DNA from 2 places in the Dietzia sp. CH92 genome. Region 2 is predicted to be linked to the other one. Evidence: riboswitches for the same ligand, from Rfam matches in the RefSeq annotation. Region 2 holds a riboswitch; the other holds the start of a gene.
What was found. Region 2 has a riboswitch for cobalamin ahead of RWK90_RS07770 (ABC transporter substrate-binding protein). Riboswitches for the same ligand answer to the same signal wherever they lie in the genome.
Positions count from the first base shown of each region.

Region 1 (4,409 bases), 120 kb from region 2:
TGCGACGCAGGACCACCAGGAAGAACGGGGCGCCGATCGCGGCGGTGACCACGCCGATCGGCAGCTCGGCCGGGCTCATGGCGGTACGGGCCACGACGTCGGCCAGGACGAGGAACGTCGCGCCCACCAGCAGGGACGTGGGTAGCAACAGCCGGTGCCCGGGCCCGATGAGCATCCGCACGGCGTGCGGGATGACGATGCCCACGAACCCGATGAGGCCCGAGACCGACACGACCGCCGCCGTGCCGAGGGTGGCCACGCTGATGAGGATGAGCCGCACGCGCGCCGGGGCGATGCCCAGGGTGGCGGCCTCGACGTCGCCGACCGCCATGACGTCGAGCATCCGGCGGAACAGGGCGATCACGGCCACCGAGACCAGCACGTACGGCAGCACGGTCTGCACGTCGGTCCACCCGCTCGTGGTGAGGCGGCCGAGCATCCACGAGTACACCTGCCGCAGCGTCTCGTCGTGACGCTGCATGAAGAACGTCTGGATGGCGCTGGCGAACGCGGCCACCGCGACGCCGGCGAGGATGATGACGACCTCGCTGCGCCCGCCGCCCACGCTGCGCCCCAGCGCGTACGTGGCCATCACCGCGATCATGCCGCCGGCGAACGCGGCGGGCGGCACGAGTCCCGAGCCCGCCGCCCCGCCCACCACGATCGCCAGGGTCGCGCCGAGCCCGGCGCCGCTGGACACGCCCAGCAGGTACGGGTCGGCGAGCGGATTACGGAAGACGCCCTGGTAGGTGGCACCGGCGATCGCGAGCGTCGCACCGACGATCGCCCCCAGCACCACGCGCGGGATCCGGATCTCCCACAGGATCACCTGCTGGCGCTCGGTGAGCCCGGAGTCCACTGCGACCAGCGGCAGACGGTCGACGAGGTCGAGCAGCACCCCGCCCGCGGTGAGCCCGGCCGGACCGATCAGAGTGCCGAGCAGCATCGCCGCGCCGAAGAGCAGCGTCGCCCCGCCCAGCACGAGGGCGTGGCGGGGCGACGGGCGGGTCATGACGCGGGCTGGGTGGCGGGGATCTGCGCGACGATCGCGGCGACCTCGCGCATGAAGTCCACGACGCGCGGGCCCCAGCGGCTGGCCAGGTCCTCGTCCACCACGTGGACGCGGCCCTCGCGCACGGCGGTGAGCCCGCCCCAGCCGGGCCGCTGCGCGACGGTCTCGGCGGTGACGCCGCAGCACTGCCCGTCGGCGAGGAACACCAGGTCCGGGTCGGCCTCGAGGATGAGCTCCTCGGACAGCTGCGGGTAGGTGTCGTCGCCGGTGGCGATCGAGGTCAGGCCGAGCAGGGAGTACACCTCGCCGATGTACGTGTCGTCGGTGACCGTGTAGTACGTGTCGTCCAGCTCGTGGAAGTACGTCAGCGGCGTCTCGCGCTGCGGCACGGACGCGACGATCTCGTCGATCTCACCCTGCATCTTCGACACCAGCTCGGCGGCCTCGCCGATGTTGCCGGTGGCCGCGCCGACCTGCTCGAGCTGGGTGTACGTCTCGTCGAGGGTCTGGGCGGCCGACAGCTGCAGCACCTCGACGCCCGAGCGCTCGAGCCCGGCCACGACGTCGGCGTTGTCGTCGGTCAGCACCACGAGGTCGGGGCCGTAGCCCAGGATCGCCTCGAGGTTGGGCGTGTAGCCGGACAGGTCGGTGACCGGGGCGCCCTCGGGGAAGTCCGAGCGCTCGTCCACCGCCACCACCTGGTCGCCCGCGCCCACGGCGTAGAGCATCTCGGTGGTGGTGGGGCTCAGGGACACGATGGCCTGCGGCTCGCCGGCCGCCGCGCCGGTCTGGTCGGCGGGGGCGGCGTCCTCGCCGTCGGCGCCGCCGCACGCGGTGGCGACGAGCGCCAGCGCGGCCAGGGGCGCGATGAGCAGGGAGCGGGCGCGTCGGGCGCGCGGGCCGTGGTGTGGGCTGGGGTGGTGCACGGCATCCTCCGTGATCCGGAGGACGAGAACAGCTCGGGCCGCGGCGCGGGGCCGCTGCACGCAACCGTCCTTCGTCCGAGGTCGATTCGTACTCGCGCCGAGGATCCGGCCGACCTGGCTTGCCCGTGTGGGGGACGGGATCACAGTTGCGGGACAGCGTCGGATTCCCACCGACTTCCGCCGAGCACCTCGGTCGCCCGGCGCGGGGCCGGACCCCTCGAGGGTAGCCGAGCGGCCGCGACGGGCAGAAGTGGCCGCGTCACCCGCCCAGCACGACCCCCTCGCGCCGGGGATCGGCACCGCCGACCAGGGTGCCGTCGGACTGGCGCAGGATCGCCGAGAGCCCCGAGGACTGCTCCTCGGTGGAGATCTCGTGGCCGCGCTCGGTGAGCCACCGGGTCAGCTCGGAGTCGTCGGTCACCGCCGGGTGCTCGCCGCCGATCGCGGTCTCGGGGGAGTTGATCGCCCCGAACGACGGGGAGCCCACGGCCTGCTGCGGGTCGAGCTCCCAGTCGAGCATCCCGACGAGGGTCTTGACGACGAACTGGATGATCCGCGAGCCGCCGGGCGAGCCGACGACCGCGCGCAGCTCGCCGCGCGCGAGGGGCGTGCCGTCGAACACCAGCGTCGGGGCCATGGACGAGCGGGGTCGCTTGCCGGGTTGGACGCGGTTGGCCTGCAGTTCCCCGCTCTCGTCGCGGGGTTCGGCGGCGAAGTCGGTGAGCTGGTTGTTGAGCAGGAAGCCCTCGACCATCTGGAATGAGCCGAAGGCGGACTCGATGGTGGTGGTGAGGGCGGCGGCGTTGCCCTCGGCGTCGATGATGCTGATGTGGGTGGTGCCGTGTTCGGGGCCGGTGAACACGCCGCGGGCGTCGAAGGCGAACTCGCCGGGTTCGGCCTCGCCCATGGACCGTTCGGTGTCGATGAGACCGGCGCGGTCGGCGAGATAACCGGGCCGCAGCAGGGTCATGGCCGAGCCCAGCGGCGGCGGCACGAAGCGGGGGTCGGCGATGTAGACGTCGCGGTCGGCGTAGGCGAGCCGCTGGGCCTCGGTGACCAGGTGCACGGCCTCGGGGGCGGGCAGGCCACCGTCGGGCCCCACGTCGACCGGCGGGTACGCGGCGAGGTCGTACTCGGCGAGCATGGCGAGGGTGGAGGCCACCGCGGTGCCGCCGGAGGACGGCGGCGCCATGCCGCACACCGCGTGGTCGCGGTAGGGACTGCACACGGGGTCGCGTTCCACGGCCTCGTAGCCGGCGAGGTCGTCGAGCGTCATGGCGCCGGGGGTGATGCCCTCGCGGGCGGTGCTGACCTGCTCGACGATCGCCTCGGCGATCGCGCCGGTGTAGAAGGCGTCGGCGCCCTCGGTGGCGATGGCGGCCAGGGTCTTGGCGTAGGCGGGGTTGGTCAGGCGGGTCCCGGCGGGTTTGCCGGCGTCGCCGTCGAGGAAGTAGGTGGCGGCGTCGGGGTCGCGGGCGAGGTCCTCGGCGGAGGCGGCGATGGACTCGGCCAGGCGGGGGCTGATGTCGAAGCCCTCGTCGGCGAGCCGGGCCGCCGGGTCGAAGAGCTCGCCCCACTCGCGGGCGCCGTGCTCGGTGTGCGCGGTCTCGAGGAGGCGGAGGATGCCGGGGACGCCGACGGACCGGCCGCTGCGCCGCGCGTCGGGCTGCGGTTCGCCTGTGTCCTCGGGGGAGATGTGGCGGAGGTAGTCGGCGGTGGCGGCGGCGGGCGCGGTCTCGCGTCCGTCGTAGGTCTGGACCTGCCGCAGGTCGGCGTCGTAATGGACGAGGAATCCGCCGCCGCCGAGCCCGGAGGACTGGGGTTCGACGAGCCCGAGGACGGCCTGGGCGGTGACGAGGGCGTCGGCGGCGGTGCCGCCGTCGGCGAGGACCTCGCACGCGGCCAGGGTGGACAGCGGGTGTGCGGTGGAGACCGAGTACGACGCGGTGGCCACGGGTCGCATCCCGGTGCGGTACCCGGTCGCGACCTCGGGGTTGAGGGAGATCGGGCCCTCGGGTGCGGCTCCGTCGGCGGTGCGGGCGACGGGCGTGCCGCCGCCGTCCTGGGCGCACGGGGCGGTGTCCTGGACGGGGAGGGGTTCGCCGCCGAGCGCACCCGGGCGCGCGGAGGTGGGACGGTCCGGGGGCGACGACGAGGTGGGCGCGGCCTCCTGCTCGGCGCCTCCGGGGTCGGACGAGCAGGCCGACAGCGCGAGGACGGGCGCGAGTCCCAGGGCGAGGACCGCGCGTGCGATCCGTCGGGAAGTCCGAGAGTGCATGGCGGGCCGCCTTCCGGAGCCGGGTACCTCCTCCCAGGGTGCTCCGGCGGCGCGCGGCGCGGGCGGTTTCGGTCAGGATGGTCGGGAACGGCGCGCAGGAGGGTGACGCCGAGCGCAGGGAGGTAGGACGGGATGACGACGACGAGCGGCGCGGCAGCGGGGCCGGCGGGCGGGGACCTGCGGGCGCAGGGGT
Region 1 is NZ_JAVHXC010000003.1:157,082-161,490, reverse strand. Features, by position in the region: gene RWK90_RS07185 (iron ABC transporter permease) at 1-1,012, opposite strand, end outside; gene RWK90_RS07180 (ABC transporter substrate-binding protein) at 1,009-1,938, opposite strand; cobalamin riboswitch at 2,028-2,166, opposite strand; gene ggt (gamma-glutamyltransferase) at 2,198-4,216, opposite strand; gene RWK90_RS07170 (carboxymuconolactone decarboxylase family protein) at 4,349-4,409, shown strand, end outside.
Region 1: linked by a shared signal. The riboswitch ahead of RWK90_RS07180 (ABC transporter substrate-binding protein) and the one ahead of RWK90_RS07770 (ABC transporter substrate-binding protein) in region 2 are both predicted to bind cobalamin.

Region 2 (4,409 bases):
TGGTGGGCTCGTCCAGCAGGAGGACGTCGGGCTGCTGGGCGAGCGTGCGCGCGATCGACACCCGCTGCCGCTCCCCGCCGGACAGGGCGAGCACGTCCCGGTCGGCCAGCCCGGTCAGCCCGACCCGCGCCAGGACCGTCTCGACAACCGCGGCGTCGTCGGCGCCGAGCGGTTCGAACGGCCCGCGGGTGACCGTCCGGCCCAGGCGCACCGACTCGCGGACCGTGATTCCGCCGAGCGAGACCGGCTCCTGCGTGCTGGCGCCCACCGCGCGGGCGAGCGTGCGGCGTCGCAGCGAGGCGATGTCCGCGCCGTCCACCGTCACCATCCCCGCCGACACCGGCAGCGCCCGGTAGCAGGTCCGCAGCAGGGTGGTCTTGCCGCTGCCGTTCGGCCCGACCAGGGCCGTGACCAGGCCGGGACTGACGGTGAGGTCGACGCCGTCGAGGATCTGCCGGCCGCCCAGGCGGGCGGACACACCGTTCGCGCTGAGGGTGGTCATATCGACGCCTTCCCGTAGCGCCGCCACAGCATCGCCAGGAACACCGGCCCGCCCACGACGCCCGTGATGACGCCGACCGGCAGCTCGGTGCCCTCACTCACCGACCGGGCGGTGATGTCGGCCAGGACCAGGGCGAGGGCGCCGAGCAGGGCCGCGGTGGGCAGCAGGCGCGCGGACGTGCGGCCGGTGAGGAAACCCGCGAGGTGCGGGATGAGCAGGCCGATGAACCCGATGGTCCCCGACACCGCCACGGCTCCCGCGGTGAGCAGCGAGACGAGCAGCAGCATGAGGATCCGGAACCGCGGCACGTTGACGCCCATGGCGGTGGCGCCGTCGTCGCCGGTGAGGAGCAGGTCCAGGTGGCGGCTGCACAGCATCACCACCGTGCCGGCGACGGCGAGGATCGCGATCGGCGCCCAGACCATCGTCCATCCGGCGTCGCCGAACCCGCCGGCGAGCCACCGCATGACCGTGCCAAGTTGGTGGTCGTCGCCCAACACCAGCAGCGTGAAGGTGTTGAGCGCGCCGAAGACCATCGTCATGGCCGCCCCCACCAGCACGATGGCGGTGGTGTCGTGGGCGCGGCGGGCCACCAGCACCACTCCGGCCAGGGGGAGCAACGCGCCGACGAACGCGGCCATGGGCAGGGTGAACACGCCCCACATCCCGGCGCCCACCCCGAGGACAGTGAGGGCGACGACGCCGAAGCCCGCGCCCGAGGAGACCCCGAGCAGGTACGGGTCCGCGAGCGGGTTGCGGGTCACCGCCTGCGCCACACCGCCCGCGACGGCCAGGGAGGCGCCCACGGCCGCCGCCATGAGCGCGCGGGGCAGTCGCGACTCGAGGACGATCGCCTCGCGGGCATCGGTCCACCACGGCTCGAACGCGCCCGGGACGAGGCGGTGCGCGACGATCGCCCACACGTCCCCGATCGGGATGGACACCGAGCCCAGCGAGACGCCCCCCGCGATCGACACCGCGAGCAGGGCCACGAGCGGCAGGCAGATGAGCGCGAGGGGCCGGCGGCCGGAGGGGGCGGGGGAGAGGGTGCTGGTGGTGGCTCCGTCGACGACGTGGGCGGGCCTCTCGGCTACCGACGTCATGTCACTGCCCGAACGCGTGCGGGTGCAGTTCGCGGGCGATCGCCTCGGTGGAGGTAGTCATCCGCGAACTCTCGAAGAAGTCGGACAACGGGACCACCACGATGCGGTCCTCCCGGATCGCCGGGGTGGTGGCCATGATGGGCTGGGCGCGCAGGTAGGCGATCTTGTCCTCGGCGCTCGTGGCTCCGTAGTCCAGCACCACGATCGCCTCCGGGCGGCGCTCGCCGAGGATCTCCCACGTGGTCTTGAGGTAGGGACGGTCGCCCTCGGAGAAGATGTTGTCCGCGCCCGCGTATTCGCCGATGAGCTGGCCGATGCCCACCCCGCCGATGGTCGTGGGTTCGGCCTCTCCGCTGTCGTAGAAGAAGGTGGGGAGCCCGGTCACGCCCGCGGCGTCGAGCGTCGCGCGGACGTCCTCCATCTCGTCGGTGATCCGGTCCGTCAGACCGCGGGCGCCGTCCTCCACGCCGAGGACGCGGCCGAGCTGGGAGAAGTCGGTCTCGAGCATGGACAGGTCCGGGAAGCCCTCGCCGCAGTACTCGGAGAACAGGAACGTGTTGATGCCCGCGGCCTCGAGGGCGTCGCGGCTGCGGCCCTCCTTGTCGTCGAACGCACTGCGCATCCCGGCGACCACCAGGTCGGGCTCGAGGTCCACGATCTGCTCCCAGGTGGGGTACTCCTCGGCCAGGGAGGGGATGGCGTGGAACTGGTCGGCGACCTCCGGCAGCACGTCGTTCTGCTCGCCGTAGCCCATCCCGACGATCCGGTCGCCCGCGCCCATCTGGATGAGGGTCTCGGTGACGTGGTCGTTCATCGAGATGATGCGTCGGGGCGGCTCGGTGTAGGTGGCCTCGCGCTCGCAGTTGGTGATGGTGACGGGCTCGGCGAACGGCTCGGCGGCGCCGCCGGCCTCGAGCGCCTCCCCGCGGGAGCAGCCGGTGAGGGCCAGGCCGGCCACGAGAAGGGCGGCCGCAGTGGTGACGGGACGGTGACGGAACATGATCAGACCTCGGATCGTGTCGTGTGGTCGACGAACACGGCGGACCCGCAGGACGGCAGGCGTCGACGACGCCACGTCACCTGGCAGGACTCCGGATCGCAGACCTCGGCGATGACTGGTGGAGTCAGGCCTCCGGGCAGGCGATCGGGCTCGCCGTCACGCATGCGTGGCGGCACACCGTTGCGGGTCAGCGCCGGATTCTCACCGGTCTTCCCCTGCGTCCGGAAGTCAGTAGTGCGTAGTGAGCATAGGCATACCGCGTCGCGCAGAGGAAGTCGTGCCCGCACCGGGCTGGCGGTCGCAGCGACCGGGGTTCCGATCCGCGGGCTACCGGCCCGGTCGCTGCAGGGGAGTCACAGATCCGGCCTCCCGCCTCGGGATCAGCGGGCGATGTACCGCACGTGCAGCCCCCCGTCGTCAATCGTCACAGCCGCCCGGACGCCGTACACGGCGTCGATCAGCTCCGGGGTGAGGACCTCCGCCGGCGACCCGTCGCCGATCACCCGCCCACCGGACAGCACCACCAGACGATCGCAGAACATTGCCGCGAGATTCAGGTCGTGCAGCGCTGCGATCACCGTGGCGCCCGTCCCCCGCACCAGCGCGAGGAGGTCCAGCTGATGCCGGACGTCCAGGTGATTGGTCGGTTCGTCCAGGATCAGCACCTCGGGCTCCTGCGCCAACGCCCGGGCGATCTGCACCCGCTGACGCTCGCCTCCGGACAGCGTCCGGTATCGCTGATGGATGCGCTCGGCGAGCCCCGCCGTGGAGGCGGCACGCGCCACGACCGCCTCGTCCCCCGGCCGCGGCCCGGACCAGGCCGCGCGGTGAGGGATCCGGCCGAGCTCGATCACGTCCCGCACTGTGGGGTTCTGGTCGGTGCTCACCTCCTGCTCGACCAGGGCCACACGGCGGGAGAACTGTTTGCGCGACAGCGTCCGGACGTCTTCGCCTTCGAGTAGTACCTGGCCGGTCGTCGTGTGGAGCAGCCCGGCCATCAGCCTCAACAGTGTCGACTTGCCCGAGCCGTTGGGGCCGAGCACGCCCACCACGGATCCGGGTGCCGGTGCCAGGCTGACATCGGTGACGATCGGCCGGCCACGGGCGGACCACGAGACATTCCGGGCCTCCAGGGTCGCGCCACCGACGGAGCCCGCTACCTCCGCGTCGCGGTCGGGGGGCACCAGGTCCCCGCGGCGGGTCATCGCGTCCACTCTCGCCGCAGCAGCAGGCCGACGAACGCCGGCACCCCGATCAGCGCGGTGGCCACGCCGATCGGGAGTTCCTGCGGGGCCAGCACCGTGCGGGAGACCGCGTCGATCCACACCAGGAAGATCGCGCCCATGAGCGCGGTGGTCGGGACCAGCACGCGGTGGCGACCGCCCACCAGGGCGCGCGCGGCGTGGGGCAGGACCAGGCCGACGAACCCGATCGCCCCACAGGTGCTCACGATCACGGCCGTCATGAGGGCGGTCGCGCCGAGCAGCACCAGACGGGTGCGCGCCACGTCGACGCCCAACGAGGCCGCCGAGTCCTGGCCGAAGGTGAACGCGTCGAGGCTCGAGGTGTGCAGCAGGCAGAGCGCGAGCCCGAGGCAGACCACCACTGCGCAGACCGCCACGTCGGACCAGCGGATGTCGGCCAGCGAACCCAGCAGCCAGAACAGGACCCCACGGGTCTGTTCGGCGTCGGCGGCGATGTAGACGACGAACGAGGTCAGGGCGGAGAACAGCTGGGTGGCGGCCACGCCGGCCAGCACCACCCGGTCGGTGGTGCCGCCGGAGGCGAAGGCCAGGACCATGAC
Region 2 is NZ_JAVHXC010000003.1:281,577-285,985, reverse strand. Features, by position in the region: gene RWK90_RS07780 (ABC transporter ATP-binding protein) at 1-502, opposite strand, end outside; gene RWK90_RS07775 (iron ABC transporter permease) at 499-1,605, opposite strand; gene RWK90_RS07770 (ABC transporter substrate-binding protein) at 1,607-2,605, opposite strand; cobalamin riboswitch at 2,723-2,881, opposite strand; gene RWK90_RS07765 (ABC transporter ATP-binding protein) at 2,986-3,810, opposite strand; gene RWK90_RS07760 (iron chelate uptake ABC transporter family permease subunit) at 3,807-4,409, opposite strand, start outside.